Regions from separate parts of the Mesorhizobium sp. 113-1-2 genome, predicted to be linked through region 1. Evidence: riboswitches for the same ligand, from Rfam matches in the RefSeq annotation. Region 1 holds a riboswitch; the other holds the start of a gene.
The links. A riboswitch is a leader RNA that binds a small molecule or an ion and turns the genes downstream of it on or off. The one in region 1 is predicted to bind S-adenosylmethionine.
Positions count from the first base shown of each region.

Region 2: another riboswitch for S-adenosylmethionine. It lies ahead of metX (homoserine O-acetyltransferase MetX); the one in region 1 lies ahead of JN279_RS37790 (O-succinylhomoserine sulfhydrylase).

Region 1 is NZ_AP023242.1:7,867,957-7,875,379, reverse strand. It holds gene JN279_RS37795 (ceramide glucosyltransferase) at 1-733, shown strand, start outside; gene JN279_RS37790 (O-succinylhomoserine sulfhydrylase) at 767-1,957, opposite strand; SAM riboswitch at 2,014-2,091, opposite strand; gene JN279_RS37785 (2'-deoxycytidine 5'-triphosphate deaminase) at 2,191-3,285, shown strand; partial or broken gene JN279_RS37780 (transporter substrate-binding domain-containing protein) at 3,375-3,572, shown strand; gene araD1 (AraD1 family protein) at 3,696-4,688, opposite strand; gene mmsB (multiple monosaccharide ABC transporter permease) at 4,883-6,169, opposite strand; gene mmsA (multiple monosaccharide ABC transporter ATP-binding protein) at 6,166-7,423, opposite strand, start outside.
Region 2 is NZ_AP023242.1:1,740,526-1,747,948, forward strand. It holds gene JN279_RS08395 (class I SAM-dependent methyltransferase) at 1-547, shown strand, start outside; gene JN279_RS08400 (ABC transporter ATP-binding protein/permease) at 681-2,507, shown strand; gene JN279_RS08405 (DUF1194 domain-containing protein) at 2,596-3,399, shown strand; gene JN279_RS08410 (DUF1330 domain-containing protein) at 3,540-3,866, shown strand; gene metW (methionine biosynthesis protein MetW) at 3,875-4,489, opposite strand; gene metX (homoserine O-acetyltransferase MetX) at 4,548-5,717, opposite strand; SAM riboswitch at 5,824-5,901, opposite strand; gene hisC (histidinol-phosphate transaminase) at 6,061-7,170, shown strand; gene JN279_RS08430 (prephenate/arogenate dehydrogenase family protein) at 7,192-7,423, shown strand, end outside.

The sequences.
Region 1 (7,423 bases):
GATGCCGAGAGACTACATCCAGCATCTGATGGCGGCGTGGCGGACGGATACCGGCCTTGTCTGCTCGACGCCGATTGGCTCACGGCCGGACGGCTTCTGGGCCGAGGTCGAATGCGCCTTCCTCAACACGCTGCAGGCGCGCTGGCAGTATGCCGGCGAGGCGCTCGGCCTTGGCTTTGCCCAGGGTAAGAGCATGCTGTGGAACAAGCCGATGCTGGATGCCAATGGCGGCATTGGAGCGCTGGCCGCCGAAATCGCCGAGGACGCCGCCGCGACCAAGCTGGTGAACAGCCTTGGCCTGCGCGTCAATCTCGTCGCCGCACCCTTCGAGCAGCCGCTCGGCCGGCGCAGGCTTGGCGAGATCTGGTCGCGCCAGGCCCGCTGGGCGAGGTTGCGCCGCGTCACCTTCCCGCTGTTCTTCGCTCCCGAGATCCTGACCGGCGCGGTGGTGCCGCTGGCGCTTGCGCTGGTTGCGGCTGCCGGCGCCGGCTTGAGCCTGCCGCCAACGGCCATTGGCGTGCTGGCGGCCTTCTACCTTCCGGAATGTGCCCTGGCCTGGTCCAAGGGCTGGCACCTGTCGCCGCGCTCGGTCGCGGCAATCGTGGCGCGCGACCTGATCCTGCCGGCGATGTGGGCACGCGGCTGGCTGGGCGGGGCCGTCGACTGGCGCGGCAATGCGATGACCATCGGAACCAAGGCGGCCGAACTGGAAGAGACGCCGTCGCGCGCCTGATCTTGGCGGCTCAGCGACGCGACCTGGACGCTCTTACTTGGCGGCCTTCAGCGCCTGCGCGATATCCTCCAGCAGATCGTCGGTATCCTCCAGACCGACCGACAGCCTGAGCGTGCCTGGTCCGATGCCGAGTTCGGCGCGTGCCTCGTCGCTCAAATTCTTGTGCGTCGTCGTCGCCGGATGGGTGATCAGGCTCTTGGCGTCGCCAAGGTTGTTGGAGATCAGCACGATGTCGAGCGCGTTCTGCAGCGCGAAGGCCGCCTGCTTGCCGCCCTTGACGTCGAGGCAGATCAGCGTCGAGCCGCCCGACATCTGCTTCTTGACGATATCGGCCTGCGGATGGTCGGCTCGGCCGGGATAGATGACGCGGGCGATCTGCGGCTGCTCGGCGAGGAAATCGGCCATCTTGCCGGCGCTCTCCGTCTGCTGGCGCACGCGCAGCGGCAGCGTCTCCAGGCCCTTCAGCAGCGTCCAGGCATTGAAGGGCGACAGGCTGGGGCCGGTGTGGCGGAAATAGTCGTGCAGGTTCTCGTCGATCCACTTCTTGTCCGAGAGGATGACACCGCCGAGACAGCGGCCCTGGCCATCGATGTGCTTGGTCGCCGAATAGACGACGATATGCGCGCCAAGCTGCAACGGCTTCTGCTGCAAAGGCGTGGCGAAGACATTGTCGACGACAAGCCGTGCGCCGATCGAGTTGGCCAGCGAAGCGACAGCGGCAATGTCGACCACTTCCAATGTCGGGTTGGTCGGGCTTTCCAGGAAGAACAGCTTGGTGTTTGGCCTGACTGCCTTTTCCCAGTTGGCGATGTCGGTGCCGTCGACCAACGTCGCCTCGATGCCGTAGCGAGGCGCCAGCGTTTCGACCACCCAGCGGCAGGAGCCGAACAGCGCGCGCGCCGCCACGATGTGGTCACCGGCCTTGACGCTGCACAGAAGCGCCGCCGTTACCGCCGCCATGCCCGATGCCGTGGCGCGTGCGTCCTCGGCGCCTTCCAGCGCGCACATCCGCTTTTCGAACATGTCGACGGTCGGATTGGCGTAGCGCGAATAGATGAAACCGGGTTCCTCGCCTTTGAAACGGGCTTCGGCGGCCTGGGCTGTCTGATAGACATAGCCCTGGGTCAGGTACATCGCCTCGGAGGTCTCGCCGAAGCCGGAACGCAGGGTTCCGCTGTGCACGAGGGCTGTCTGAGGCTTCCAGTTGCGCTTCTTGCTGCTCATCGCTCTTGTTCCAGACACAAAAAAACCGGCCGCGAAAGTCGCAACCGGTCCATACGGCCTCGCGGCCAACGGTCCTTTAGCGACTTGTTTAACGTGGCTGCAAGCCGACCGGCCAAATCACCACGGGATAACGACCCTTTAGACCCGTACCACGCTTGCGTCAATTGCCGGCTTCATTAAGAGGTTTGTACCAAGCAGGTTTCGCCAAAAGCCTGCCCTCTAGGAGCGAAGCCTTGCGGCAGACAGGCATTCTTCCCGATCAGGATATTGCGGCGCTGTTCCAGTCCGGCGCGCTGAAGTCGCCGCGCGCGCTCGATGCCGACCAGATCCAGCCGGCCAGCCTCGACCTCAGGCTCGGCGACAAGGCCTGGCGGGTGCGCGCCTCCTTCCTGCCGGGTCCGAACCACAAGGTTTCGGAAAAGCTCGACAGGCTGAAGCTGCACGAGATCAATCTGGCCGAAGGCGCGGTGCTGGAGACCGGCTGCGTCTATATAGTGCCGCTGCTCGAAAGCCTGGCATTGCCGGCCGAGATTTCCGCCTCCGCCAATCCGAAGAGCTCGACCGGACGGCTCGACATCTTCACCCGTGTCATGACCGACCGTGGCCACGAGTTCGACAAGATCGCTGCCGGCTACAACGGTCCGCTCTACCTGGAAGTCAGCCCGCGCACCTTCCCGATCGTCGTGCGCACCGGTTCGCGCCTGTCGCAGATCCGCTTCCGCACCGGCAACGCGCTTCTCTCGGAAGCCGAATTGCATGAATTGCATCGCGCGCAGATGCTAGTCGCCACCGAACCGCCGAATATTTCGGGCGGCGGGATCGCGCTGTCGATCGACCTCAATGGCGACAGTGACGGGCTGGTCGGCTATCGCGGCAAGCATCACACCGGCCTTGTCGATGTCGACAAGCGCGCGGCGCAGGATGTCGTCGATTTCTGGGAGCCGATCCACAAGAGCGGCGACGGCGAACTGGTGCTCGATCCCGACGAGTTCTACATCCTCGTCAGCCAGGAAGCGGTGCATGTGCCGCCGCTCTATGCCGCCGAGATGACGCCCTTCGATCCGCTGGTCGGCGAATTCCGCGTCCATTACGCCGGCTTCTTCGATCCAGGCTTTGGCCATTCAGCGGCCGGCGGCACCGGCAGCCGGGCGGTGCTTGAAGTGCGCAGCCACGAAGTGCCGTTCATCCTCGACCATGGCCAGATCGTCGGCCGGCTGGTCTACGAGCACATGCTGAAGCGGCCGCAGGCGCTTTACGGCACCGATCTTGGCTCCAACTACCAGGCGCAGGGCCTGAAACTCTCCAAGCATTTCCGCGCGGCGCGCTGAACCCCGATTTACCGCGTACTTGCCCGCGCTGCGCATCATACTTGGCTGGCTTGTCGATCGCAGCGATGCGGGGCTCAAGGGACAAGAAAATGCAGATTTCAAAATGGATCCTATCGGCGGCAGGCGCTGCCATGTTGGCGATGGCTGCCGGCTCTCTGACGGCGCAGGCCGCCGAGAAATTGAAAATCGGCACCGAGGGCGCCTATCCGCCGTTCAACACCATCACCTCGGACGGCAAGGTTGTCGGCTTCGATATCGACATCGCCAATGCGCTGTGCGCGCAGATGGCGACCTCTCCCTGCCAGTAGCCAAGAATAGCCTGCAGTCAAAGTTATCGATTGAGACGCTGGCGGGACAGCGCCCCCTCTGGCCTGCCGGTCATCTCCCCCACAAGGGAGGAGATCACGCTCTCACAGCGCCTTCACCGCCACCTTCACCGGCTTTTCGATCTCGAGCGGGTTGCGCAGCGGCAGGCCGAAATCCCCGGCCTCGATCTCGAACACATCGCCGGCCTCGGTCTTGATGCCGTCGGCGAAGGACAGCGTCGCCGTGCCGAACATATGCACATGCACGTCGCCCGGCTGGCGGAACGCCGAATATTTGAAGTGATGGTGTTCGAGATTGGCAATGGTGTGCGACATGTTTGCTTCGCCCGACAGGAACGGCTTCTCCCACAGCGTGTTGCCGCCGCGCACGATGCGCGAGGTGCCGCGGATGTCGGAGGGCAGGTCGCCGATCAGGATCTCCGGGCCGAACGAGGCGTTGCGCAGCTTGGAATGGGCGAGGAAGAGATAGTTCACGCGCTCGGTTACATGGTCGGAAAATTCATTCGACAGGGTGAAGCCGACACGGAAGGGGGCGCCGTCATCGCCGATGACATAGATGCCGGCGATTTCAGGTTCCTCGCCGGCGTCCTTGGCGAAGGCCGGTGACAGCAGTGCGGCACCCGGCGCCACGGCCATCGTGCCGTTGCCCTTGTAGAACCATTCCGGCTGCACGCCGACCTGGCCTTTGGCGGGCTTGCCGCCCTCCAGCCCCATGCGGAACATCTTCATGGAATCGGTGAGCTGTTCCTCGCCATCGGTGCTGAGCTTCTTGTGCATGGAATCGCGCGTCGCCGCCGAGCCGAGATGGGTCAGTCCGGTGCCGGTCAGGTGCAGGTGAGCAGGATCGGGGTGATTGATCGGCGACAACAGCCGCCCCTTCTTGTAGGCGGCATCGAGATCGATCGTCTCGCCGAGCCCCTTGCGTTCGATCAGGGTGGCGAGGCCGACGCCGGTGCGGGCAGCCTCCATCGCCAGAGAGTAGACGCTGCGGGCGCCGTTGATGATCCGGGTCTTGCCGCCATTGCGGGCAACGACACGGATGGTCTCGGCGTCGTCGAGAATCTGCGAGATCAGCATGATCAGTCCTCTCTCATGTGTGGTTGCCTCTTGGCAAACCTTAACCTGCGCGGCTCGGACCTAGCCGCGCCACGGGTGAAATTCTTCGTCCGGATTGCGCTCGCGGGCTTGATCCCCTGGGGGGATTTCTTGATGCCGACAACTCGCCGGCAGCGCCGCGATCGTATGCCTCCTACTTGCCTCGCCTAAGCCTGTCAGGCCTTGTTCTTGTTGTAGACGTCGAAGATCACGGCGCCGAGCAGCACCAAGCCTTTGACCACCTGCTGCCAGTCGACATTGACGCCCATGATCGACATGCCGTTGTTCATCACGCCCATGATGAAGCCGCCGACCACGGCGCCGATGACCTGGCCGACGCCGCCCATTGCCGAGGCGCCGCCGATGAACACGGCAGCGATGACGTCGAGCTCCGAGCCGAGACCCGCAGCCGGCACGGCCTGGCCAAGACGCGCCGCGATGATCAGACCGCCCAGCGCCGACAGCACGCCCATATTGATGAACACCCACAGCGTCAGCCGCTCGGTGTTGATGCCCGACAGCTGCGCCGCCTTGGGGTTGCCGCCCATCGCATAGATGCGGCGGCCGATGGTCATGCGCTTGGTGACGAAGACGAACAGCGAGATCAGCACGCCCATGACGAGCAGCACCACCGGCAGGCCCCTGTAACTGGCGAACTCATAGACCAGGAACAGGGCCAGGGCGCTGGCGACCAGCGTCTTGACGACGAACAGGGGGAAGGGCTCGGCTTCATAGCCATGGCGCTCGCGCTTGCGCCGGGTGCGAAGCCCGAAATAGGCATAGGCCACCACGGCGATCACGCCGAGCACCACCGTCGTCATGTGCAGCGTCAGACCGCTGCCCAAGATGGTCTTGCCGGCGGCATTCACCGTCGGCGGGATCAGCGTCAGGGGGCCGATCACGTCCGGAATGAAGCCGGAGCTCAGTGCCTTGAAGTCGTCCGGAAGAGGCCCCACCGAGGATCCGCCGCCCAGCAGCGCCTGACAGATGCCGCGGAAGATCAGCATGCCGGCCAGCGTGACGATGAAGCTCGGTATCCGGTGATAGGCGATCCAGTAGCCTTGCGCCGCGCCGATCAGGCCGCCCACGATCAGGCAGAGGATCGAAACCACCAGCGGATTGCTGAGCGGTCCGAGCTGCCAGATGACCATCATGTTTGCCGCCAGCGCGCCGATGAAACCGGCGACCGATCCGACGCTGAGGTCGATATAGCCGGAAACGATGACCAGCAGCATGCCTAGCGCCATCACGATGATGAACGAGTTCTGCTGCACCAGATTGCTGAGGTTGACCGGCTTGAACAGCGTCCCCGACGTGGTGAACTGGAAGAACAGCATGATGACGATCAGTGCGATAATCAGACCGTATTCGCGCAGGTTCGTCGTCAGCGCCGAGACGGCGATGGGTGGACGCTGTTCTTCGGCGACGTTGCCCTGCGGGGCGGGGGCAATTTCGGTGCTCATGCTGCTTTTCCTTCTCCGCGAACGATGGCGCGCATTATTTTTTCCTGGCTTGCGTCCGCCGCCGGCATTTCGCCGACGATGCGCCCTTCGTTCATGACGTAGATGCGGTCGGTGATGCCGAGCAATTCCGGCATTTCCGACGAGATGACCACGATCGCCTTACCTTCCGAGGCAAGGCGCGCGATGATCGTGTAGATTTCGTATTTGGCGCCGACATCGATGCCGCGCGTCGGCTCGTCGAGGATCAGCACTTCCGGGTCGGCGAACAGCCATTTCGACAGCACCACCTTCTGCTGGTTGCCGCCGGAAAGATTGCCGGTCATCTGATAGACGCTCGAAGCGCGGATATTGGTCTTCTTGCGATAGTCGTTGGCAACGGCAAGCTCGCGCAAATCGTCGATCACGCTGTGACGCGAGACGCCGCCGAGATTGGCGAGCGTTATGTTGTGCTTGATATGGTCGATGAGGTTGAGACCGTAGGTCTTGCGGTCCTCGGTCACGTAGGCGATGCCGTGTTCGACCGCCTTGCTCACCGTCGACACGTCGATCGGCTTGCCCTTGAGCAGCACCTCGCCGGTGATGCGGCGGCCATAGGAGCGGCCGAACAGGCTCATGGCGAATTCGGTGCGGCCGGCGCCCATCAGCCCGGCTATGCCGACCACCTCGCCCTTGCGCACGTTGATGTCGATGCCCTTGATCACCTGCCGCTCGGCATGGATCGGGTGATAGACCGACCAGTTCTTCACTTCGAACACGACCTCGCCGATGTCAGGCTCGCGCGGCGGGTAGCGGTCGTCGAGCGAGCGGCCGACCATCGAGGTGATGATGCGGTCCTCCGAAATGTCCTTCCTGGCCAGCGTCTCGATGGTGCGCCCGTCACGGATGACGGTAACCTTGTCGGCGACCCTATTCACCTCGTTGAGCTTGTGCGAGATCAGGATCGAGGTCATGCCTTGCCGCTTGAATTCGAGCAAAAGGTCGAGCAGCGCCTGGCTGTCCTTTTCGCTGAGCGATGCGGTCGGCTCGTCGAGGATCAGGAGTTTGACTTCCTTGCTCAGCGCCTTGGCGATCTCGACCAGTTGCTGCTTGCCGACGCCGATATTGGTGATCAGCGTCTTGGGGTCCTCCTTGAGGCCCACCTTCTTCAACAGCGCGCTGGTGCGGGCCTCGTTGGCGTCCCAGTCGATCACGCCATATCTGGCATGTTCGTTGCCGAGGAAGATGTTTTCGGCAATCGACAGCATCGGCACCAGG
Region 2 (7,423 bases), 1.8 Mb from region 1:
GGCCCTGGTCTTCGATGAGGAGTTGCCGCTGGTCGATTCCTGCATCGACCGCATGCTGCTCGTCCACTCGCTCGAGCATGTCGAAAATCCGCGCGAGACGCTGAACGAGATCTGGCGGGTGCTGTCGCCGGCAGGCCGCGTCGTCATCGTGGTGCCCAACCGGCGCGGTGTCTGGGCGCGCTTCGAGCATACGCCGTTTGGCAATGGCCGGCCGTTCTCGCGCGGGCAGCTGACGGAACTGCTGCGCGAGGCGAATTTCACGCCTGCCGCATGGTCCGACGCCCTGTTCTTCCCGCCATCGCGGCGGCGCTTCATGATGCGCTTCCACAATGTGCTGGAGCGCGCCGGCCGACGGCTGTGGCCGATCTTTTCCGGCGTCATCGTCGTCGAGGCGCAGAAGCGGCTTTATCAAGGCGTGCCGGTCGCCCAGCGCGCCTCGCGCCGCGTTTTCGTACCGGTGCTATCGCCACACGGCGCGACACGGCTCGGCCGCCGGGCCGAGGCGACAGGCGCGGCAGTAGCGGCTCGCCAGGTGAAACCTTCGTGATCAGCGCGGAAACTTTCCTCGCGCGGCATTTTTCCGACCTATCTGTCGTGCTGGGTTCACGGACTGACAGGCGGCGGCCGTCGGCTCCCTTCATCCGGTTTCAGCATCGCACCTGAACGCAAGGACCTCTGATATGGCTGATCAACTGGACAATCAGGCCACCGTTCAGCCCGTCGCCGTGGCCGTCGAGGCCAGCAGCCTGCGCGAGCAGGTGGCGACGATCAAACGCGCGCTGGTGGTGTCGCCGGTTCGCAAGTGGTTGCTGTGGACGTCGGTCGGCATCATGGCCGTCATCATTGCGACGTCGATCGGCCAGGTCCTGCTCAACCGCTGGAACCAGCCCTTCTATGATGCGCTGGCGCGCCGCGACATGGCGGCCTTCCTGCACCAGCTCCTCGTCTTCGCGATGATCGCCGGTGGCCTGCTGGTGCTCAATATCGGCCAGACCTGGCTCAACCAGATGATCCGGCTGAAGCTGCGCGAGGCGCTGACGCTGGACCTGATCGACCAGTGGATGCGGCCGGCGCGTGCCTTCCGGCTGGCCAATGCCGGCGCCATCGGCGTCAATCCTGACCAGCGCATGCAGCAGGATGCGGCGCATCTCTCGGACCTGTCGACCGATCTCGGCGTCGGGCTCTTACAGTCGCTCATCCTGCTCTTGTCCTTTGTCGGCGTGCTGTGGGAACTGTCCTCGGGCTTCGTCTTCCACATTGGCGGCTGGTCGCTGGCCATACCGGGCTACATGGTGTGGGCCGCGTTCCTCTATGCCGGCATCGCCTCCTGGCTGAGCTGGCTGGTCGGTCGACCGCTGATCAGGCTCAACAGCGATCGCTACACGCGCGAAGCCGAGCTGCGCTCCTCCATGGTGCGCGTCAACGAGAATGTCGATGCGATCGCGCTCTACCATGGCGAAGACGACGCCAAACGGCGGCTCGAACTCGACCTCGGCACGGTGCTGGGCGCGATGCGGCGTATCTTCACGGCCCAGATCAATCTATCCTGGGTGACCGATACCTATGGCTGGATCACGGTCGTGGCCCCCATTCTGGTCGCGTCGCCGGTTTATTTTTCCGGTGACATCAGCTTCGGCGGGCTGATGATGGCGGTCGGTGCCTTCAACCAGGTGCACTCTTCGTTGCGCTGGTTCATCAACAACATCGGCAGCATCGCCGATTGGCGCGCCACGCTGATGCGCGTCGCCGACTTCCGCATCGCGCTTGATGAAACCGATGTGCTGCACGACACCGAAAGGCGCATCACCTTCGATCAAAATGCCAATGGCAGCCTGACGTTCGAGAAGCTTCAGGTGGCTTCGCCGGAGGGCTGCACAAAACTCTCCGATCAGCACGTCGAGATACGCCCCGGCGAACGGGTGATGATCACCGGCGAGCCGGGCGCCGGCAAGACGCTGTTTTTCCGCGCCATTGCCGGGCTTTGGCCCTGGGGCGGCGGAAAGATCGGCCTGCCGGCTGGAGAAACCCTCATCTTCGTTCCACGCGTGCCGTATTTGCCGGCCGGCACGTTGCGCGAGGTGCTCAATCACGCGAACGGGCATGCGCCCGCGAGTGATATCGATATTGCAGCGGTGCTGGCCGAGGTTGGTCTTGAACGGCTGTCGTCGTCGCTCGATCGCGTCGGGCGCTGGGATCATGAATTGGGCGATGACGAACAGCGCTTGCTGGGTGTGGCCAGGCTCGCCTTGCGGCGGCCGAAATGGGTGATCATCGACGAGGCGATGGACGCGTTCGACGGACCCGCACTGCGGCGCGTGCTGGCGATGCTGGAAAAGCATCTGAAGGGCGCCACGATCATCAACATCGGGCGCGGCCAGCACAACAATCAGTTCTTTCCGCGCGGCCTGACGATCGTCAAGGATTCGGGTGCCCAGCCGCTGAAACCAGCCCGCGTCAGGGCCGGCGCCATCGATCCGCCGCCGGCCGCCACCCGCCGCAAGAAGTAGGGCTGTTTTCCCGCGCTGCCGCAGCAAGCTTTATTTCGCCGCGATCGCGAAGGAAGATTTCCCGGAGAAACAGAATTTGGCGGTGGCGATGCTTGATGCTCTGCGCCTGCTTGCCTGTCTTGCCTGTGCCCAGCCAACTCCGGTTGCGTCGCCATCGGATGCGCTAACTGTCGACGTCGAGTTGGTGTTGGCGGTCGATATCTCCTTGTCGATGGACGAGAAGGAGTTCGCGCTGCAGCGCGCCGGCTATGTCGAGGCGCTGCGGCATCCCGATTTCATAAGGGCTGTCCGGTCCGGCAATACGGGCCGCATCGCGATTGCCTATTTCGAATGGGCCGGCACGGTGCGCGATGACGCGGTCATCAACTGGCAGATCATCGACAGCGCCGAGAGCGCCAACGGCTTTGCCGACAAGGTGGCGGCGCGCCCGTTCCGGAGTTTTCGCGGCACCTCGATTTCCACAGCACTTGCCTTCGGCGCCGGACTTTTCGACAGGACGGATTTCAAGGGCGAGCGCAGCGTCATCGACATTTCCGGCGATGGCCCCAACAACATCGGGCCGCCGGTCACCGCGATGCGCGATGCGGCAACCGCCAAAGGCATCGTCATCAACGGCCTGCCGATCCTGATCAGCCCATCGCCCACTTTCAAGCATCTCGACCAGTATTACGTGCAATGCGTGACCGGCGGACCAGGCTCCTTCGTGCTGCCAATTTATGCGGTAGCCGAATTTTCCACCGCCATCCGGCGCAAGCTGATCCTCGAAGTGAGCGGCATTCAGGACAAGGCCAATCCCTTACCCGTCGACGCGGACGCACCGATCGACTGCCTGCAAGGTGAGCGGGACAGGCGATTCCTGTCGGATCCCTATTTCCCGGAACTCGACCGGTGAGTTTGCGCGAGAGCGCCTGAGGCCGGCCGTCGAAGGCACCGATTCCATTACCTCGGGCGTAATCGCCTCGCGTCAGGCATTCCGACAGATTGTCCTCACGAGGCTGGCAAATCGGCTTCGATAGACAAGGGAGTTACGTCATGACCGCTTACGCTGTAGCCCATATGCGCCAAGTCACGATGGGTCCGCAGATCGTCGAGTATCTGCACAAGATCGATGCCACGCTGGAACCATTTGGAGGCCGTTTCCTGATCCATGGCGGCGATGTCGAGGTGATCGAGAACAACTGGCCGGGTCATCTGATCATCATCGAGTTTCCCGATCGGCGGCAGATGCGCGGCTGGTACGAATCGCCCGCGTATCAGGCGATCCTCTCGCTGCGCACCGACAATTCGGACTCCGCTGTCATCATGGTCGACGGCGTCGAGCATCCGCACAAGGCCACGGATGTCCTGGGGCAGGCATGAGGTGTGCCTTAGCGCTTCAGCAAGAACACCGCCTGCTGGCCGAAGAAATTCCAGAACCACCAAGGCATGGACAGGCCGATCTTCTGGCCGGCGGCGTCGAGCGCGGTCGCCTTTTCCACCGTCGCGCCAAGCTCCTCGCACAGGTTGACGAAGTCGCGGATGGTGCAGAAATGGATGTTGGGCGTGTCGTACCAGGAATAGGGCAGGTCCTGGGTTACCGGCATGCGGCCTTTGACGAACAGCGACAGCCGCACCCGCCAATGGCCGAAATTGGGGAAGGAGACGATCGCCCGGTTACCGATGCGGAGCAGTTCGTCGAGCACCAGCTTCGGGTTGCGCGTCGCCTGCAAGGTCTGCGACAGGACGACGAAGTCAAAACCCTTGTCGGGATAGAATTCGAGATCCTTGTCGGCATCGCCCTGGATGACGGAGAGGCCGCGCGCCACGCATTCGTTGACGCCGCGCTGCGACAGTTCAAGCCCGCGGCCGTCGACCTGCTTGGTGTCCTGCAGCAATTCAAGCAGCGAGCCGTCGCCCGAGCCGACGTCGAGCACGCGGGACTGCGGCGGGATGAGGTTGGCGACGACCTCGAGGTCGACGCGCTGGCTGCCGTTCACACTCATGATGTCGCCTCCTGAGTGGCGCATGATCCTGATCCGGAAAATCTGCAATTTTCCGTGGTCATGCGCTCAGTCCTCTTGCCCGTGCCGCCGAGCCGATGAAGCCGTTGATGGCGGCGAACAGTTCCGGCTCGTCGAGCAGGAAGGCATCGTGGCCGCGATCGGTCTCGATCTCGACGAAGGACACCGAGGCACCGGCGGCGTTGAGCGCGTGCACAATGGAGCGGCTTTCTTCCGTCGGGAACAGCCAGTCCGATGTGAACGACACCAGGCAGAAGCGGGTCTTGGTTCCGGCAAAGGCGTCCGCCAGCCTGCCGCCATGGTCAGCGGCAATGTCGAAATAGTCCATGGACCGCGTCATGTAGAGGTAGGAATTGGCGTCGAAGCGGTCGACGAAGGTCATGCCCTGGTGGCGCAGATAGCTTTCGATCTGGAAGTCGGCATCGAAGCCGAACGTCAGGTGGTCGCGATCCTGCAGATTGCGGCCGAATTTGCGGTGCAGGGCGGCTTCCGAGAGATAGGTGATGTGGGCAGCCATGCGCGCCACCGCCAGGCCCTTTTCCGGGCGCTTGCCGTGCTCGAAATATTTGCCCCCATGCCAGTCTGGATCGGCCATGACCGCCTGCCGGCCGACCTCGTGGAAGGCGATGTTCTGCGAGGAGTGACGCGCGCCGGTGGCGATCGGCAGCGCCGAAAAGACGCGTTCGGGGTAGCTCGACGCCCATTCCAGTACCTGCATGCCGCCCATCGAGCCGCCGAGCACGCAGAACAGTTTCTCGATGCCGAAATGGTCGATCAGCATCTGCTGCGCGCGCACCATATCGCGGATGGTGATGACCGGCAGGTCGAGCCCATAGGGTTTGCCGGTGGCGGGGTTGGTCGAGGCCGGGCCGGTGGAGCCCAGGCAGCCGCCGATGACGTTGGAGCAGATGACGAAGAAACGGTTGGTGTCGATGATCCTGCCGGGGCCGATCAGCACCTCCCACCAGCCCGGCTTGCCGGTCACCGGATTGGTGCTGGCGACATGCTGGTCGCCGGTCAGCGCATGGCAGACGAGGATGGCATTGGAGCGGGCATCGTTCAGCGTGCCATAGGTCTGGTAGGCGATCTGGAACGGCGACAAAAGCGTGCCGGCGTCGAGCTTGAGCGGCTTGTCCGCCCCGAAGCGCAACACCGGGCTCGACGGCTGGTCGGCCTCGTTGTTGGTCTTTCCTGCGCGCAGAGCGGCCATTCTCGTCTCACTTGCTGCATCACATCAGGCGAAAAGTCGCCGCTGATGCTTCCGTCCGGCCGGCCGCGGACAATAAAAAACCGGCATTGCCATTCGCAAAGCCGGTTACGTCACGCAAACGGCCCTTTAGCGAATTGTTTAACGTGGCTGCAAGCCGACCGGCCAAATCACCACGGAACTGTCGCTGCCCTTCTAGAACTCGCTTGCCCTGCCGTCAATGCCGGCTGTCTGGACCGGCATCTGCGCCCGGCTGCTGCCCCACTGCCACCTCTCGACATTGCCGGCCATGGCCTGTATTTCCGCTGCGGCCTCGGATGAGGCGTTCTCGACGGATTTTTACAACATGACGCAGACACCGGATCAGGCACGTCCAACCCCGCGCGCGGGCATCATGGACATAGACGCCTATGTGCCAGGCAAGAGCGCCGCACCCGCCGGTGTCGCCAAGGTCTACAAGCTGTCGTCAAACGAGAATCCGCTCGGCCCGTCACCGAAGGCAATCGAGGCCGCGCGTGAGGTTGCCGCCAGGCTCGATATCTATCCCGACGGCACCGCCAGGCGGCTGCGCGAGGCGATCGCCGAGGTGCATGGCCTCAACGCGCAGAACATCATCTGCTCCAACGGATCCGACGAGATCCTCGGCCTTTTGGCGCAGACCTATCTGGCGCCCGGCGACGAGGCCATTTTCACCGAACACGCCTTCATGGTCTACAAGATCTACATTCAGTCGGCCGGCGCGGCGCCGATCGCGGTCAAGGAGACCGAGGAGCGCGCCGATATCGATGCGATTCTGGCCGCCGTCACGCCGCGCACGAAAATCGTGTTTCTGGCCAACCCCAACAACCCGACCGGCACCTATGTGCCGTTCCAGGAAGTGCGCCGTCTGCATGCCGGCCTGCCCAGGCATGTGCTGCTGGTGCTCGACGCGGCCTATGCCGAATATGTCCGCCGCAACGACTATGAGGCCGGCATCGAGCTGGTCGGCGACGCCGAGAACGTGGTGATGACGCGCACCTTCTCCAAGATCGGCCTCGGTGGAGCGCGGATCGGCTGGATGTATGGCCCGATGCACATTGTCGACGCCATCAACCGCGTGCGAGGTCCCTTCAACGTCAATGCGACGGCGATCGAGGCTGGTATCGCCGCGATCCGCGACCGCGCCCATGTCGAGCGCAGCGTGGCGCATAACGAGACCTGGCTCGCCTGGCTGAGCGAACAAATGACCGGGCTCGGGCTGCGGGTGACGCCCAGCGTCGGCAATTTCCTGCTCATTCATTTTCCCGACGATCAGAAGCATTCGGCGGCTGCAGCGGACGACTATCTGACCGCGCGGGGCTACATATTGCGGCGCGTTTCCGGCTACGGCTTTCCCAACGCGCTACGCATGACAGTCGGCACCGAAGAGGCCAATCGCGGCGTTGTCGCCGCGCTCACGACATTCTTGAAAAGTTAGAACGCCCGAAAGCTGCACACCATGACATCACCGATGTTCGAAAAGATCGCGCTGGTCGGCATCGGCCTGATCGGCTCGTCGCTGGCCCGTGTCATCCGGCGCGAAGGCCTGGCCGGTCACGTCGCCATCTCCACCCGCAGCGCCGCGACGCTGAAGCGGGCGCAGCAGCTTGGACTGGGCGATTCCTACACGACCGACGCGAAGGAAGCGGTCCGCGATGCCGATCTGGTCATCGTCTCGGTGCCGGTCGGCT